Regions from separate parts of the Paenibacillus sp. FSL F4-0122 genome, predicted to be linked through region 1. Evidence: riboswitches for the same ligand, from Rfam matches in the RefSeq annotation. Region 1 holds a riboswitch; the other holds the start of a gene.
What was found. A riboswitch is a leader RNA that binds a small molecule or an ion and turns the genes downstream of it on or off. The one in region 1 is predicted to bind cyclic di-AMP.
Positions count from the first base shown of each region.

Region 2: it holds a riboswitch for cyclic di-AMP, as region 1 does, so the genes downstream of both, MHH49_RS14495 (alpha/beta fold hydrolase) here and MHH49_RS14940 (TrkH family potassium uptake protein) in region 1, are expected to answer to the same signal.

Region 1 covers NZ_JBBODI010000001.1:3,450,518-3,458,676, reverse strand. The annotation lists gene MHH49_RS14950 (LysR family transcriptional regulator) at 207-1,109, shown strand; gene MHH49_RS14945 (potassium channel family protein) at 1,633-2,304, opposite strand; gene MHH49_RS14940 (TrkH family potassium uptake protein) at 2,318-3,676, opposite strand; cyclic di-AMP (ydaO/yuaA leader) riboswitch at 3,739-3,916, opposite strand; gene MHH49_RS14935 (CPBP family intramembrane glutamic endopeptidase) at 4,237-5,913, shown strand; gene uvrC (excinuclease ABC subunit UvrC) at 6,012-7,964, opposite strand; gene trxA (thioredoxin) at 8,086-8,159, opposite strand, start outside.
Region 2 covers NZ_JBBODI010000001.1:3,342,417-3,350,575, reverse strand. The annotation lists gene MHH49_RS14500 (exosporium glycoprotein BclB-related protein) at 1-108, shown strand, start outside; gene MHH49_RS14495 (alpha/beta fold hydrolase) at 1,443-2,252, opposite strand; cyclic di-AMP (ydaO/yuaA leader) riboswitch at 2,358-2,544, opposite strand; gene MHH49_RS14490 (hypothetical protein) at 2,865-3,038, opposite strand; gene MHH49_RS14485 (Nif3-like dinuclear metal center hexameric protein) at 3,123-3,917, opposite strand; gene MHH49_RS14480 (alpha-glucuronidase family glycosyl hydrolase) at 3,942-5,996, opposite strand; gene MHH49_RS14475 (endo-1,4-beta-xylanase) at 6,079-7,098, opposite strand; gene MHH49_RS14470 (glycoside hydrolase family 43 protein) at 7,143-8,159, opposite strand, start outside.

The DNA.
Region 1 (8,159 bases):
CGCTTATAAGGGAATTGCAATCTAATTATTAAACGTTATACAATAAACGCATAAGAATAGATTTTATATGATAATAATTCTCATTTAGCGAAACAACATTTTCCGACATAACCTGATTTTCCTTATGTAATAAGAACAGTTACCCTTAAGGCTATGAATTTCATCACTACTGATCATACATCGCACTAGGAGAGGAACCTCAATATATGTTTGACGATTTAGATGTTTTTGCAGCAGTTGTGGAACATTCCAGCTTAAACCGGGCCTCACGCCAGCTCAATCTATCCCAGCCCGCCTTGTCTCGCAAAATTTCTAAACTCGAGGAACGTCTGGGGGTCGCACTGTTTAATCGTTATGGCAAACGACTGGAGTTAACCGAGGTTGGGCGTCTCACTTATTCCTATGCGCTTGAACAACGGCAGCAGCGTTCCAAGTTTCTGGAAGCCCTTTCTAAATTCAAAGAGGGGGAGCCAAGGCTTGTCACCTTGGGGGCTAGTCTTACCTCACTGCAGACCACGCTTCCGCCGCTGGTTAACGCTTATATGGACAAATATCCGACCGCAGAGCTGAAGCTGATTACAGGCCGAACGCATGAGATCGTATCCTCAGTTAGTGAGGGGAAATCAGATGTAGGTCTGATCGCTTCCTCTATTCAAGAACCTGGGTTACGCTGCATTTCTCTGTTTGAGGATCAATTGCGACTGGTCGTCTCAGAGCAGCATCCTTTAAATTTATCTTCCAAGCTAACCATGGATAATCTATCCCGGCTGCCTATGATTCTCTTCTCAAAGGGGACCTGGTACCGGCGCCTGACGGACGATCTATTCCAGCGCTGCGGGATTGATCCCGATGTGCGCATGGAGATTGACTCCTTCGAAGCCATCGTGCGGCTGCTTCCGACTGTCAAAGCGGCTGCGTTGCTGCCAAAGTCTTATCTGCGTCCAGAGCTGCTGAACGGCGGCGGACTGGTGTCCTTACATATCAAGGAGCTGGAGCAGACTCAACGGACCACCTGCCTGATTTACCGTGACGATGGAAGCATGAGCACGGCGGCTCGCAGTCTGGTGCAAGTAACCGAAGAGATGTTTCTGACAGAACGTGAGCAGTAAAGCCGGACCAAATGAATCAAGGGGCGCACCTATTGATCTCCAAATGAGGCAATAAGTGAAGCACTTATCGAAAGATTAGGGGATTTATCCCTAAAATTCAGAGATTTTTGTTCAGAAGACTTATAATTAGGGAAAACTTCCCTAATTTTTGGCCGATTCAGTAGCTAATAAGGAATCCCTCTAATTATTAGGGAGAAATTCCCTAATTTCGTTTATTTAGAGCGAATAGCGGCTGTTTTCAGGGAAGTTTTCTCTAATTAGTTCACACCCACTCTGTACATCGTACAAACAAAGAACGCATCTCGCCCATAGTCCACTGTCACAGATACCACAAATCATCTACTACAGCCGTACGAATATCACACCTAGTAACTCGCCCACCACACACCCCAATAGCACAGATCACTACGCGTGATCTATAGTCATATGGCATAGTAAAATCCATTACTTTTCCTACTCTTTACTCCATAAAAAAGAAGCTGCCCCCAAGTAGAATTCACTACTTTTGAGTCAGCTTCTTTTACTATGATTCTTGGTTCACAACTTCACTCTCAAAACGGTCAATACTTTCATTAGGACCAATGAGTACCATAACATCGCCTTCACTTAAATAATCATGGGCAGTTGGAGCGACGATTATTCCGCTTTCCCTATTTAGGGCAACAATGCTGCAGCCATATTTAGCTCTTGTATTTAAATCGGACAAGCTTCTGCCGTTCATGCAGGATGGCACGGTCAGCTCGACAATTTTATAATCCTTGGACAGTTCAATATAATCCAGCAAATTGGGCGTCACCAGCTGGTGTGCCACACGAATCCCCATATCCCGCTCCGGAAAAATAACCCGATCAACCCCCAGCCGCGACAGTGCGCGGCCATGAAGGATGGAGATTGCCTTAGCCACCACTTGCTTGACTCCAATCTCCTTTAACAAAATGGCCGCCAGAATGCTTCTCTCCATATTGTCACCAATCGCAACAATCCCACAATCAAAGTTCCGTACACCAAGCGAGCGCATAATTCCCTCATCTGTAGCATCTGCTACTACCGTATGCGTCAGCTGATCGCTCATTTCCTCCACGCGTTCTTCATGGTGGTCAATGCCGAGCACCTCGTAGCCCATTTCCATCAGCTCAAGCGCCAGGCTTGAACCGAAGCGACCTAAGCCGATTACTACAAATTGCTGTGCTTTCATTTCTAATTAACTCCTATCCAATAATTATTTTACCTTCAGGATACTTATACAGTGGTTTACCCTGTTTGGGACCGAGTGCATACGCCAAGGTTAGTGGACCTAGCCGACCTGCAAACATCGTCAGACAGAGTAGAATCTTACCGATCGCTGACAGTTCCGGAGTTAGCCCCATAGTCAGTCCTACCGTAGCAAAGGCGGAGGTCGTCTCAAACAAGATTGCCAAGAAATTACTGTCTTCAGTTGTGGAGAGTATCATCGACACAGAGGCGATTAACAACAAAGCCAGCAGTGTGATCGTTAATGCCTTGTAGATGCGCTCTTGAGCCAGCCGATAACGGAACAACACAACATCTTCCCGTCCACGCAGCATAGCAATAACAGCACCAATCATCATCGTAAAGGTTGTTGTCTTGATCCCGCCGCCCGTTGAGCCTGGAGAAGCACCAATAAACATAAGAATCACTATAAAAAATTGTGTAGCCTGCCGAAGTCCAGCAATATCAACTGTGTTCGCGCCAGCCGTACGGGGAGACACGGATTGAAAGAAGGCTGATAATATTTTACCGCCAAAATTCAGTGAACCTAGGGTACGAGTGTTAGTAAACTCGAATATAAAAATAACCAGAGCTCCGATCAGAATCAGCCCTGTGCTGGTGGACAGGACAACTTTACTATGTAGAGACAGCCTGCGGGTTACCCGAAACTCCACCAGATCTGACATTACAATAAAACCAATCCCGCCGGAGACAATCAGAAACATCACAATAATATTCACAAGCGGATCATATACATAATCAGTTAAACTGCGAAAATCCCCAAAAATATCGAACCCCGCATTATTAAACATAGACACCGCATGAAATATGCCAAAATAAATCGCTTTTCCCAGTGGCATATCAAAAGCCCAGCGAATAGACAGCAGCAAAGCGGCACAGCCTTCTATGACAAGAGAATATATAAGGACTCTCCGGATCAGTCGCACAATTCCTTCCATAGAGCCGTGATTCATGGCTTCCTGTAGGATTAGCCTGTCCCGCAAAGAAATTTTACGCTTTAACACCAGTGAAAATAGAGTGGCCATGGTCATAAAACCTAAGCCGCCGATCTGGATCAGGATCATAATTACGGTTTTCCCAAAAATCGTGAACGAAGTTCCGGTATCCAGCACAACAAGTCCTGTTACACAGGTTGCCGAAGTTGAAGTAAATAATGCATCAATAAATTCCACGGAATTCCCGCTTGTGCTTGAAATGGGCAACATAAGCAGCAAGGCCCCTATCAGAATAATCGATGCAAAACCAAGCACCAGTATCTGCGGCGGCGAGAGCTTCAGAAACTTAAATTCAGAAATCCTGCGAAACTGTGAAGCCACTATGCTCACCTTCTTATCAAAAATTCCAACAAAAAAAGCACTGGAAAACCAATGCTGACTTGGTTCCTGCAGTAAATTAGCCTACGAGGTTAGCTGACGGATTCGGACTGTGCAGGCTGCCCTATTCGTTCCTAGAACGAAATTCACCCCTGATGAAAGTGCCATTTATCTTGTACACTCCACTTTTCATCACTTCTTATGGTTCCCCCGTTTTCACCAGAAATTCGGCTACTATACAATTGCATACAAATTATATACGTTATTTAGTGAATTCACAAAGACACAATTAATGCTCATTCACATGAAAAAATGCGGTTTAAAGAGACTGCATCAAATGGAGTACCTTTTCTCATCACTTTTCCGTGTTTTCCCTGCAATTACACCGATTCTCACCATTCGTACACAAATGAACACGATAAAATTCATGGTATAAATTCACATGACTATTCTATACTATCTCTATTACCCATAAAAAGAACATATAATGTTTTTTGTAACCAGCCAGGCACTAATACTATAATGGAACATAACATTGTCAGTACATAACAAGGAGGCGTTACATGAATCCCGTCGGCCAGCCCCTACAGCAACGTGCCCTCTCCAAGAGGCTCATCATCTCGGGCATTATCGGTCTTATTCTATTTATTATGTTTCAGATTTCCCCTTCGCTGCTAAGCAGCTCTACAGGGGAAGATACCACCGTTATTAGCAAGGCAGAAGCCCGTGACCAAGCCGTATTATTCGCAGAACAAAAGCTCAATTACACCGAAGCACCAAACGATCAATGGAATGTACTTTACGAGACGGACTCTTCCTTTTATGGTTATATGTCTCGCGAGAAGCTTGTGGAGGACTACACCAAGAAAAAATTGGATCAAAAATATCCTTTTGATGTCTTTCGTGCAACGCTTACTCCGTCAGCGGATCAAGAGCCGCAAATCATCGTTGACCTCAATATGTATACCGGCGAGATTGTCGCTTTCTCAAAGGCTGCAAAAGTTGCCTCCGAAGAGGGGTCTGGCATTGCTTCCGTTGGTGCAAAAGAGGACAAGGGAGCTGACCTCACTCTAGCGCAGAAGGAGAATCTTGCTCGTCCTTGGCTTCAGGAATGGGAAGTAAATCCTGCCAAGCTACAAATTGAATCGAATACAGGAAGCCATGGGCTGGTGTATACGGATAGCACTGTTCAGGTCGGCGAATCCTTATTGCACTATTATTTTGATTTCAGTGGAGAGCAGGTCTCCAGCTTTAATGCCGGATTCACTGCACCGGCTTGGCATACCTCCTACGTACAAGGACAGACCTCTTTAGCGGAAAAGCTGACATTATTCGGTTACGGTATACCCACACTGATTTTAGGAATTCTGGCACTCGTCTACAGTATTCTTAGAAGAGAGCATACTTCCTTTAAACGTGGGGTATTCCTAAGCTCAGCCTATTTTGTAATCATGATGATCAGCACCTATAATATGCTGCCTGAATCAACAGGCGAAGGGCTAGAAGCACAGATTACCTCTGTCATTATGTTTATCATTTATGCTTTATACAGCCTGCTGATGTCCTCCTTGCTTTACTTCTCTTTAGTGGGCGGCAATGGCCTATGGCGAAAAGAGGGAGGCATGAACCCTTGGCCCCGCGCCAAAGAGCCCGGCTATGGACAATATGTGTTGGATAGTATCCGGGCTGGATACATGTGGGCTTTCGTTCTGCTAGGGGTGCAGACGGTTATGTTCATCATATTATCGTTTACCTTGCACAATTGGTCTACTACAGACGCCACCCAGTCTCCTTATAACATGAGATATGCTTGGCTTCTGCCTATCGTCGCATGGCTCGCTGGTTTATCTGAGGAAGCCATTTATCGCTTTTTCGGAATCCCTATGCTGAAAAAGGTGTTCCGGAACACTTTCGTCGCTTGCTTGATCACCACGCTGGTTTGGGCGTTTGGCCATACGTTATATCCGATCTATCCCATCAGCTCCCGTCCGATTGAGCTGACCGTAATCGGGCTGCTGTTCAGTTATATTTTCCTTCGTTACGGATTTATTGCTGTCATGTTCAGCCACGTCGTGTTTGACAGCATCCTGATGGGCGCTACGCTGATCTTTATGAAGGAGAGCGTAAATGTAGGCGCGGGTATCTTCGCGATTATTATGCCGTTCATAGTCGCTTACATCGTCTATCGATTTAATCCACCACAGAAACCTAAGCCGGTGGAGCCTTCTTCTTTGATTTAAGAAAATAAAATAGTGTACATCCTATAACCAAATTAAAAAAAGGGCATCATAGCAGCTTTAGTCGCTGCTGTGATACCCTTTTTCTTTTGTCATCATTGCTATGAGGTTGGCTCTTCGTCCTTGAGCGCATCAAGAATTTGTCTTGCCAGCTTTTCTCCAATAGAAAGTGTACGGAAATCATCCACGGAGGCTTCTTTAATTTTCTTAAGCGATCCGAAATGCTTAAGCAACGCTTTACGGCGCTTCTCACCTATACCAGGTATAGAATCCAGCTTGGAGGTAACCATGGACTTCCCGCGCTGTTCACGGTGGAAGGTGATCGCGAACCTATGGACCTCATCCTGAATCCGTTGCAAAAGGTAAAATTCCTGACTGTCCCGGGCTAGCGCGACAGGTTCTGGCGGATCTCCAACCAAAAGCTGAGCCGTCTTATGCTTATCATCCTTAACAAGGCCGCAGACCGGAATGAATAATCCCAGCTCATTCTCCAGAATATCAATAGCAGAGGAGATTTGCCCTTTCCCGCCATCGACCACGATAAGATCCGGTATCGGAAGATTCTCCTTCAATACCCGTTCATATCGCCGCCGAATGACCTCGCGCATCGTTCCATAATCATCCGCACCCACTACCGTACGAACCTTATATTTACGATACTCTTTTCGTGCAGGCTTGCCATCAATGAAGACAACCATCGCTGAGACCGGGTTAGTCCCCTGAATGTTCGAGTTATCGAACGCCTCAATGCGGCTCAAGCGTTCAAGACCCAAGCTCTCACCTAAGCTGATCGCTGCTCCAGAGGTACGCTCTTCATCCCGTTCAATCAGCCGGAATTTCTCGTCGATAGCCACTCTTGCATTTTGACAGGCCATGCCAACCATCTGCTTCTTAAGACCGCGTTGTGGCACAAGCACCTTAATGCCCAGCCACTCCTGCAGAATGGAGGCGCCGCCGGCGGCATCCACGATCCCAGCTGCAGCAGCTTCCTCCTCCGCCGTCGCACGTGCCTCAGCCTCTTCAGCCGATTCAGGAGTATCTTCACCCTGTTGTAAATCCGCTTCTGCTGGAGCAGCTATCGTGATCTCAGGTTTAGCCTCTTTATTAGCCAGAGACTCCTCATCGAGCACATCCGGCAGCAGAATCTCCTGCGGCAAAGCGGGATTATCACTGTAATACTGCGTCACATAAGACATAAAGTCACTGTAGGCTTCACCATAGAACGGGAACACGGAGGAATGGCGCTGAATCATCTTCCCTTGTCTCATGTACAGAATCTGTACACACATCCATCCCTTGTCTACAGCATAACCAAATACGTCCCGGTCCTTAGTATCTGTAGTGTTGATCTTCTGCTTCTCCATCAATGCATCGATATGGATAATCTGATCCCGCAGTTCCTTCGCCCGCTCAAAATATAACTCCTCAGCAGCTTCTTGCATTTTTTGCTGTAAATCCTTTTTAACCGCCTCATGACCTCCGCCTAGAAAAGCAGCGATATCCTGCGTAATCTGCTCATACTCGGATTTCTGAACCTCCTTCTCACACGGTGCCAGACACTGGCCCATGTGATAGTAAAGACAGACCTCCTTTGGCATCACACCGCATTTACGAAGCGGGTACATACGATCTAGGAGCTTTTTTGTCTGCTGAGCAGCATAAGCATTAGGATAAGGGCCAAAATATTTTGCTTTATCTTTAATCACCCGGCGTGTAACCTCAAGGCGCGGGTGAGTTTCATTCGTTATTTTTATATAAGGAAACGTCTTGTCGTCTTTCAAAAGCACATTATAACGCGGCATATGTTTCTTAATCAGATTACACTCTAGAATGAGCGCTTCCATGTTACTGGACGTAACGATGTATTCGAAATCAGCAATATTAGCGACAAGCCGCTGCGTTTTACCATTATGACTGCCTGTAAAATAAGACCGCACCCGATTCTTGAGTACCTTCGCTTTGCCCACATAAATAATAGTGCCTTCCTGATTCTTCATCAGATAGCAGCCAGGCAGATCGGGTAGTAGTGCCAGTTTATTGCGGATATTGTCCAAAATGATCCCCTCCAGCTAAATTGGACCCATGATTAGTTGGCATTCAGCACACAAAACGCCTCCGGAATGAACCGAAGGCGCTGAGTGGCAGGGCCGAGGCCCGAACAGTAGCATCTATCAATTATTGATGTTTTGCTACGATATTTTTCAGGGATTCTTTGGAGTTCAGTCCCACAACTTTATCTACCGGTTGAC
Region 2 (8,159 bases), 110 kb from region 1:
GTAACACCACAGACACGTCTGCTTATGGTATTCTCAGCCACTGCTACAGGCCTCACCCTTGTAAATACAGTCACTGGTTATGCAAGTGCTGGCTTTACGATTGTATAATCATTAAAACAAATTCAAAAAAAGGCATCTGCCATTCCTTCTAAGGAGTGATAGATGCTTTTTTGGTAATATACGGTACACTTACTTGATCTTTCGGACTCAACTGCCGCTATTCGTTAATTTATCCCTGTTTAGAGAGATCATCGGACCTGAGAGGCGCTATTGGGCAGAAATGGTGCTCAATAGCGTCTATTTTGTACAAATAACGCCTATGGGGTCCAATATCAACTCAAAAATAGGAAAATGTTGCAAATAAGAGCGCTTGAGTCCGATAGTCTGTCAATGCCACTCCCCGCTCTTCTTCTCTCCTACTCATGTCCGGAGGCTGAATCCCTATTACCGAAACCTTCCTTTCCTTTGGTCTCGATCAGGAGCTGCAGATACGCTGCTTACTACACCTCCTTCTATACACTTACAATCACTACTTAGGGTCTACTGTTTCTTTCCCACGTCGGGTCAGCAGCTTACTACGCCCCTTCTATACACTTACCTTCACTACTTAGGGTCTACCGTACTCTCCCACGTCGGATGAGCTGCTTAGGTCTACCATTCTCTCCCACGTCGGATGAGCTGCTTACTACGCCCTCCTCTATACAATTACCTTCACTACTTAGGGTCTAACGTACTCTCCCACGTCTGATGCGCTGCTTACTACGCCCCTTCCATACACTTACCTTCACTACTTAGGGTCTACTGTTCTTTCCCACGTCGGGTGAACCGCTTACTACGCCCCTTCTATACTCTTACCTTCACTACTTAGAGTCTACTGTTCTTTCCCACGTCGGGTGAGCTATATTTGATGCTGTGGTAGGGTAGGGACATTAAGTGGCGTTCTAGGTACAATATGCTTGTAAATGTTCAACATCCACCGGTTAGTAAAATACCAAAGGCTGGCTCATTCGTAGATTTCACTACTGATGAGCCAGCCTTTAGTTAGATATCCATTATATTAGGGAAATCCTCCCTAATATTCATCGATAATCGTTTTAAAATAAGGTTTTTAGGGAAATCCTCCCTAAAAATTCATGCAAATACCCATTTATGGCTAAAAACACCCTATTATTAGGGAGGATTTCCCTAATCCACGTTCTAGGAGCCATAATTCCCTTCACTTTAGGGAGAATTTCCCTAATCCACGTTCTAGGAGCCATGCTTTCTATCACTTTAGGGAGAATTTCCCTAATTCACGTGCTAGAAGCCATAATCACCTTCACTTTAGGGAGAATTTCCCTAAAGTTCTACCCAGAAAGACGTCCCATAGCCAGCTCATTCCCCCTGGCTATGGGACGCCCTTTTCCACTTAAACGCTTCGCTTGTAAAGGTCTCCCTATAGATCAGCTAATCTGCTGACTGCCCTGCTGCTTCTCTAAGAAACGTTGAAGAATCGCATTGAATTGCTCCGGCTGGCACAGATTACTTGGATCTAATGCGTTCGGAATAATCGCCAACTGCGCATGTGGCAGCTGGGACACCATTTCCTTCATACAATTCACTCCAAATTCATTAAAGTCCCCTACAATACATAAAGCAGGACGTTTAAAAGCCTTTAAGCATCTGGTGTAATCAACATGGCTCGTAGCCAGCCTTTGCCGATAAAGCTCCCGGGGACGTTTGTCCAGCAGCCCTCTTCTAATCTCATTGTAGGCCAGACTCCAGCGCTCTCGGTACATCATCCGAATCGAAGGCAACACCAGCTCGCTTGGGAGATAATACATTAGCAAACTGCAATATGCTGCCATAGTTTGTATTTTCCCTACAATTGTTGATCCATGAGTCCTACAGAAGCTGTCTGCGACCACAATGGCTTTTACACGCTCAGGATATTGTTTGGCAATATGCTGAACGACTAAGCCACCATAGGCGATTCCTACAAAAACTGCTTCACGAATACCTAGGTCATTCAACAGCATAATCAGATCCAGACATTGCGTCTCAATAATCTCATGTGGGGCCTCCAGCAGTTTACCAGACTTACCATTCCCCCGTAAATCGCACAAAATCACTTTATATTTATCGGAAAAATACTCCAGCTGTGGTTTGAACATACTGTGTGTTAATCCATGTCCATGGATAAACACAACCGGAGTGCCAGTTCCATTGATTTCATAATAGAGCGAAGTTCCGTTCAGTTTAGCGATAGGCAAAGGTAACACCTCTTTCATAATAAATTCTACGACTATATCTGCTTAAAAACGCAGCAAAAAACCACAGAGGGATTCTCTGTGGCTATTCATCACTAAACACGCCATTCATCCTCTCTCCATACGCTTACGAGGTTAGCTGTCGGATTCGGGCAGTGAGAGTTGCCCTACCTGCAGGGATGCATGTTATGCACCCGGAACAGGATTCACCCCATAACCAGTGCCGACTCTCACATCGGCTGCCAGTTGTTGGTTCCCCCGCTTTCCAGAAACGGAAATTAAGCGGATTGCTTATGTAATTGTAAATTTAAGATAATTGTCAGTTCTGAGATGAATCATACTCTTGTAAGGTTTGCTTGTAAAGGAGGGCTCTGGTCAAAATAATGTTGAAAGCAATGCTTTTCATTTCATATTGAGCATACTCTTCATTTTCTCTTTCTTTTGCTCTTGTTTACTCGTTTTATTTAAGAAAATGGCTCTGAACCAAGCCAAACGGAGGTTAAAACACCAGTACTTTCTATATAAAGGCCATCCTTTTCACTGGAGATATGAAAAAAGCTAAGCAGAATCAGAGATATTCCCCTGTCCACTTAGCTTCCTCTTACAATACTATGGCTACAAAAGATCGGCGTTTTTCAATGCATGCTCCCAGCTTGGAAAAAAGAACAGCGCACTTCTCATAAGCTCAGGATCGCTCTGCTTTACTTGTTTTTTACTGATCGAGCTTCCGTCGCTTTGCAGCTTTTTGATCCGACTTAATACTTCATCAGCCTCCAAAGGAATTTCCATTGAAACACTCCTTTCTCAGTGACCTGTTTCCCTTCATTTTCTCCATAATATGTTTATTTATTCCGTACTCTTTATTTCCCCAGATTAAACCATCTGATAGATGGGTTGTTCAGCAATGAACCGGCTAGGAAGCATGGGATATTTGTCTGCTAAGATTTCAGCTAAATATTTCATTCCCGGCGCTTCACTCTCCGCATGACCTAACATGATGAGCGCTTTAGATCTGCCTTGGTGCCCTGCATCCCGCACATATTCCGGAGTCTCCCACTCTGGTCCCTCTCCAGCAATAATTAAATCAAGATTGTGATCATTAAAATGCGGAATAGCCATCGTCCCGCCTCCTCTGTAACCTACTAATATCCCTACGCGTTTGCAGGACAGAGACAGGTCACCAGCAGCGCGTACATAAGAGATCCCTAGCTTACTTTTAATATACTGAGCAGCTTCCAGTACAGTCATAGCAGGAATAGTGAGAATCGTAGCAGCTGCTTGCTGCTCTTCCACGTATGCGGACCAATCTAGTTCTCCCAGCAAACCCACCATAATTCCATCCGGCTTTTGCCGATGCCAATAATCATGATAACGAAAAATAGCAATTTGGGAATGTTCGATCAGACTTTTTTTCGCATGATAAACCGGATCACCTTCTAACCACTCGCTCGCCGCATGATGGCTATAAAATACACCTTCATGCGTGATCAGCAAATTGGCTCCTAACGCTATTGCTTGCTCCACAACATTTTGTGTGGCAGAGAAGGCCGTAATAATCCCTGTGACTTCAGTTTCCGGTTCCCCTGGGTTCAGAATATCGACAGTGCCTTCTACCTGTTCCACAGTTCCCATTAAATCTTCCATAATCGCTCTAATCGTGAGGCTCACTATCATCATCCCTCGATTCGAAATCTAATAAATCTTTCTGCCTTTAAGATCCTCAATTCCGCTCTTGCGGTAAAAATACGTATTGATCCGATCTCTCCATTCCTGCGCATGCTCTGCTTGCTCTTCAAGACGTTGCTTCACTTGCATATACAATCCACTATCCACGCTGCCTTCAAGTGATTCCCATGTCGCTAGAAGCTGTGCAGCCTGCTCTGCCCCCTCGAAATGAGTATCGTAAATATGTTGTATAACCGTTTGCCCCGATTGCAGAACATGCGTGTATGGAACATGATGAAAGAACAGCAACAGCTCTTCTGGACAAGACGCTAGATTCTCATAGTTTGATGCATTAAGACCCATATACTGTCCACTATAACCCGTTCCCGATTTGACTGAACGATCCACACCAATGCCTTTATGATCCGCATAATGGTACGTTCCCCACTTGGCGTATTCATACCCATCCACATTCGGCCCATAATGATGATCCGGATTAACCATCCAACCCACACCTAATGGAGCTGTGTAAGATTCGTAAATCCTCCATGAGTCCATCAACATCCCGCGAATAGCAGCCACTAGACCTTCATCAGTGCCAAAGGTAAGCCGAATCCATTCCTCAGCTATTTCTTTTGCCGTCAGCTCCGGATTCCAAATTAATCTTCCATATCCATACAGATTAGCTTGAGCTAACCCATGCCCCGTCCAGTTCATGTCATCTCCAACATTAGTTACAGCAGCCACACCATTATACTTATTTCCCCACACCGATCCGTCCACAATATGTTTCACAAGCGTAGTTTGCCCTTTGGCATAAGTATTGAAATCAAGGACTTCTTTCCACTGTGGAACAAGATAACAGAGATGCCGCTGCTGCCCCGTATATTCTTGAGCAATCTGAAACTCCATCAGATGATTGGTATGTTCCAGTGCGCCAAACAGCGGAGATACCGGTTCTCTAACTTGAAAATCCATCGGTCCATTCTTGATTTGCAGCACTACATTATCATTAAACCGGCCATCCAATGGTTTGAAATGATCATATGCCGCTCTGGCCCGATCTGTCTTACGGTCACGCCAATCCTGCTTGCAGTTATATACGAAACAACGCCAAATCACGATTCCGCCAAACGGATCCAGTGCTTCTCCCAGCATATTAGCGCCATCGGCATGGTCACGCCCGTAAGTGAATGGCCCCGGTCGATTTTCTGAATCCGCTTTGACCACAAACCCGCCAAAATCAGGTATCGCCCGATAAACCTCACTAGCCTTATCTTTCCACCATTGCCGCACCGCTGGGTCCAGTGGATCAGCTGTCTCCAATGCTCCGATCTGTATCGGGCAGGCGAAGTTAGCACTGAGGAATAGCTTAATTCCGTATACGCGGAATATTCCTGCAATTAACGCGATATCAGGCAAATATTGCTCCGTTATAAATAGAGATTCAAGCTCATGAACATTCACATTGTTAATCGAGATCGCGTTGATCCCCACAGAGGACATCAATCTGGCATAATCACGCAGCCGCTTTGTATCGTTAAGAAATTGATTGGACTCGTAAAAAAAGGACCGTCCAGCATAGCCACGTTCAATACTGCCATCAAAATTATCCCAGTGATTAATCATTCGCAGGCCGTTCACCGGACTCATAGACAAATTCAGAGCGTCTATCTCGCTTTCTGTTCCTATCAGCCGTAACAGATGGAATACGCCATACAATATTCCAACAGGCGTTGAAGCACCAACAGCGATACATTGCTCAGTAGCGTTTGTACGTATAAGGAAACCTTCAGCACCCAGTGAATCGGTTCGCTCTCCTGCGAATACTCTACCAATTAACGGATTCCCCCCTTGGAAGGTTCCTATAACGATACACGGTCCTTCTGGTTGCGCTGTGAGCAGTGGCGCTTTGCCCAGCATAGAGGCCATCCCCTGTATGTATTCCGCGGCTGCCGCCTGAATCGTCTCGTTGTCCTCCGTTACAACCAGCTCACCACACCAATTTGTATATTGATTGTATAGAGATCCTGATTTCAGCTGGCCATAGTTGAGCCAAGCCTCATAAGCGGTATTTGTCATGTTTAATCCTCCCGTATAAATAACCCGCCCTGGATTGAAAAGGACGGGTTCATAATTCGCAAGCTTGAGCAGGTTACCCGCTCTATGATTTGGTGACAGCGTTAAGCAATTGGTGATAAGCCGGCTTAGGATTATGCTGCTCATCGAATAGAAATGGCCAATTTTTCCGTCCCCGAACAGGGAAGCCGTCCAGCCATGTATAGTCATCCGCTGCTCCCCAGAAAGTGACTGAGCTAATCACGTCGCGGTATTCTTTCAACAGAGCAAACATCGCTTCATACCGCTCTGCCTGCAGCTCGAGCAGTTCGGCAGGTGCAACCTTTAAATCCATTCGTTTGTCATCGAAACGGAACATGGACACATCCAGCTCTGTCAATTGGAGCTGAAGCCCTAAAGATGCATACTTCTCAATAGCAGCACGTATTTCATCTAAGTCCGGATCGTATAGATTCCAGTGCGCTTGCAATCCGACGCCATGGATCGGTACTTCCTGTTCCAGCAGCGACTTCACCATTTTATAGATTTTGTCGCGCTTAAGGGGATTAGACTCGTTATAGTCGTTGTAGAATAACAAAGCCTTTGGATCGGCTTCATGAGCGAATTCAAACGCTTTGCCGATAAACTCCGGTCCGACAATATCCAGCCACTTTGACTGGCGAAGAAGTTCTTCTCCTTCATCTGCAATAACTTCATTTACAACATCCCAAGCATAGATATCTTCCTTGTAACGCCCAACCACGGTCTGAATATGTGATTTGAGCCGTGCAAGCAATGTCTCTTTGCTTACACGCCCGCCCATCTTATCCTCAAACAACCAGTCCGTAGTCTGGTTATGCCAGACTAAAGTATGCCCACGCATAGCCATATGATGTTTTCGGGCGAAGGCAACCAACTGATCTGCTAGTTTAAAGTTATAAATGTCTTCAAGCGGATGCAGACTTTCAAACTTCATCTCATTTTCAGCGGTAATGCTATTGAAATGATAGGCGAGCAAATGCTCCTGTGATTGTATCGTCAACGGGTTAACGGCTGCGCCAATTTTGAAATCCTCAGCAAATATTGTTTTTAGAGCAGGTTCTGTGTAATCACTAGCTTGTCTCAACAAGTTCCCTCCTGACAAACGCATTTATATCAGTATTCGAATAATTAAGACTGATAATCGAACCAATCGAAGTAGGCAGGCACCTCAGCCACCTTGCCATGACCTGTTGCATATAATCCGATAAGTACACCCGTAAATCCATTTCCTTTTACAGCTTGAGGGGATAATGGATACGCTGCTGCTGTTGATAGCTTATTCCACTCCTGCCCATCCAAAGAATAAAGGAAGCTGTATTCGGTAAGCTCAGCCTTAGCTTTCAAATAAATTCGCTCGACAGTAGTCGAAACCTCTGCCGCTGTATGGGTTACTCCATCCATAGTCACATGAGCTGTAATCACTTTTTGCCCGTTTTTTTGAACAAGTCCAATTTCATAATGAGCGTTCTCATCTAATCTGGCGCAAAGTCCAGCTTCCACATCAGCAATAGATGAAGGCATTTCAAGCAGCGTGCTCCATTCTGCCGAAGTATGCTGCTGTCTTCTACCTACAAAAGCCACTTGGCCTACTTCACTGAGACCTCCAGATTGTCCTCGAAGAGATAACCATCCCTGTCGTTCGTTTAAGGACCAGCTTCCCTCAGCCGGATTCCGCAGAAAGGCTAATCCCAGCGGCAATACATGTTCATCAAAATCATATCTTCCACTAGTCTCAGGTTTTGGTGATTGACCAGGTACACGTGAAACCTTCATTTCCAGTCCAACTGTGTCTTCATTATTATCGATCATCGGCCATCCGTCTTCAGTCCAGCTTACGGGAGCAAGGAAAGTCTCTCTTCCAAGCACAGTAAATTTTGCATCTACTAGTCTTACTCCAAGGAATACGGCCCACCAATCCCCGTTACGATCCTCAATCAAATCGGCATGCCCTAAATACTGAATGGGATTGTCAGTACCGCTGTGCGTCAATATCGGATGCGGCAATCGTTCAAACGGTCCATAAGGAGAGGAGCTGCGGCCAATGATCTCCCGATGTTCCTTAGCCGTTCCTCCTGAAGCCGTCATGATATAGTACATTCCATTTATTTTGTACAAATGGGGTCCTTCCGTCCAAGGTCCGCCATC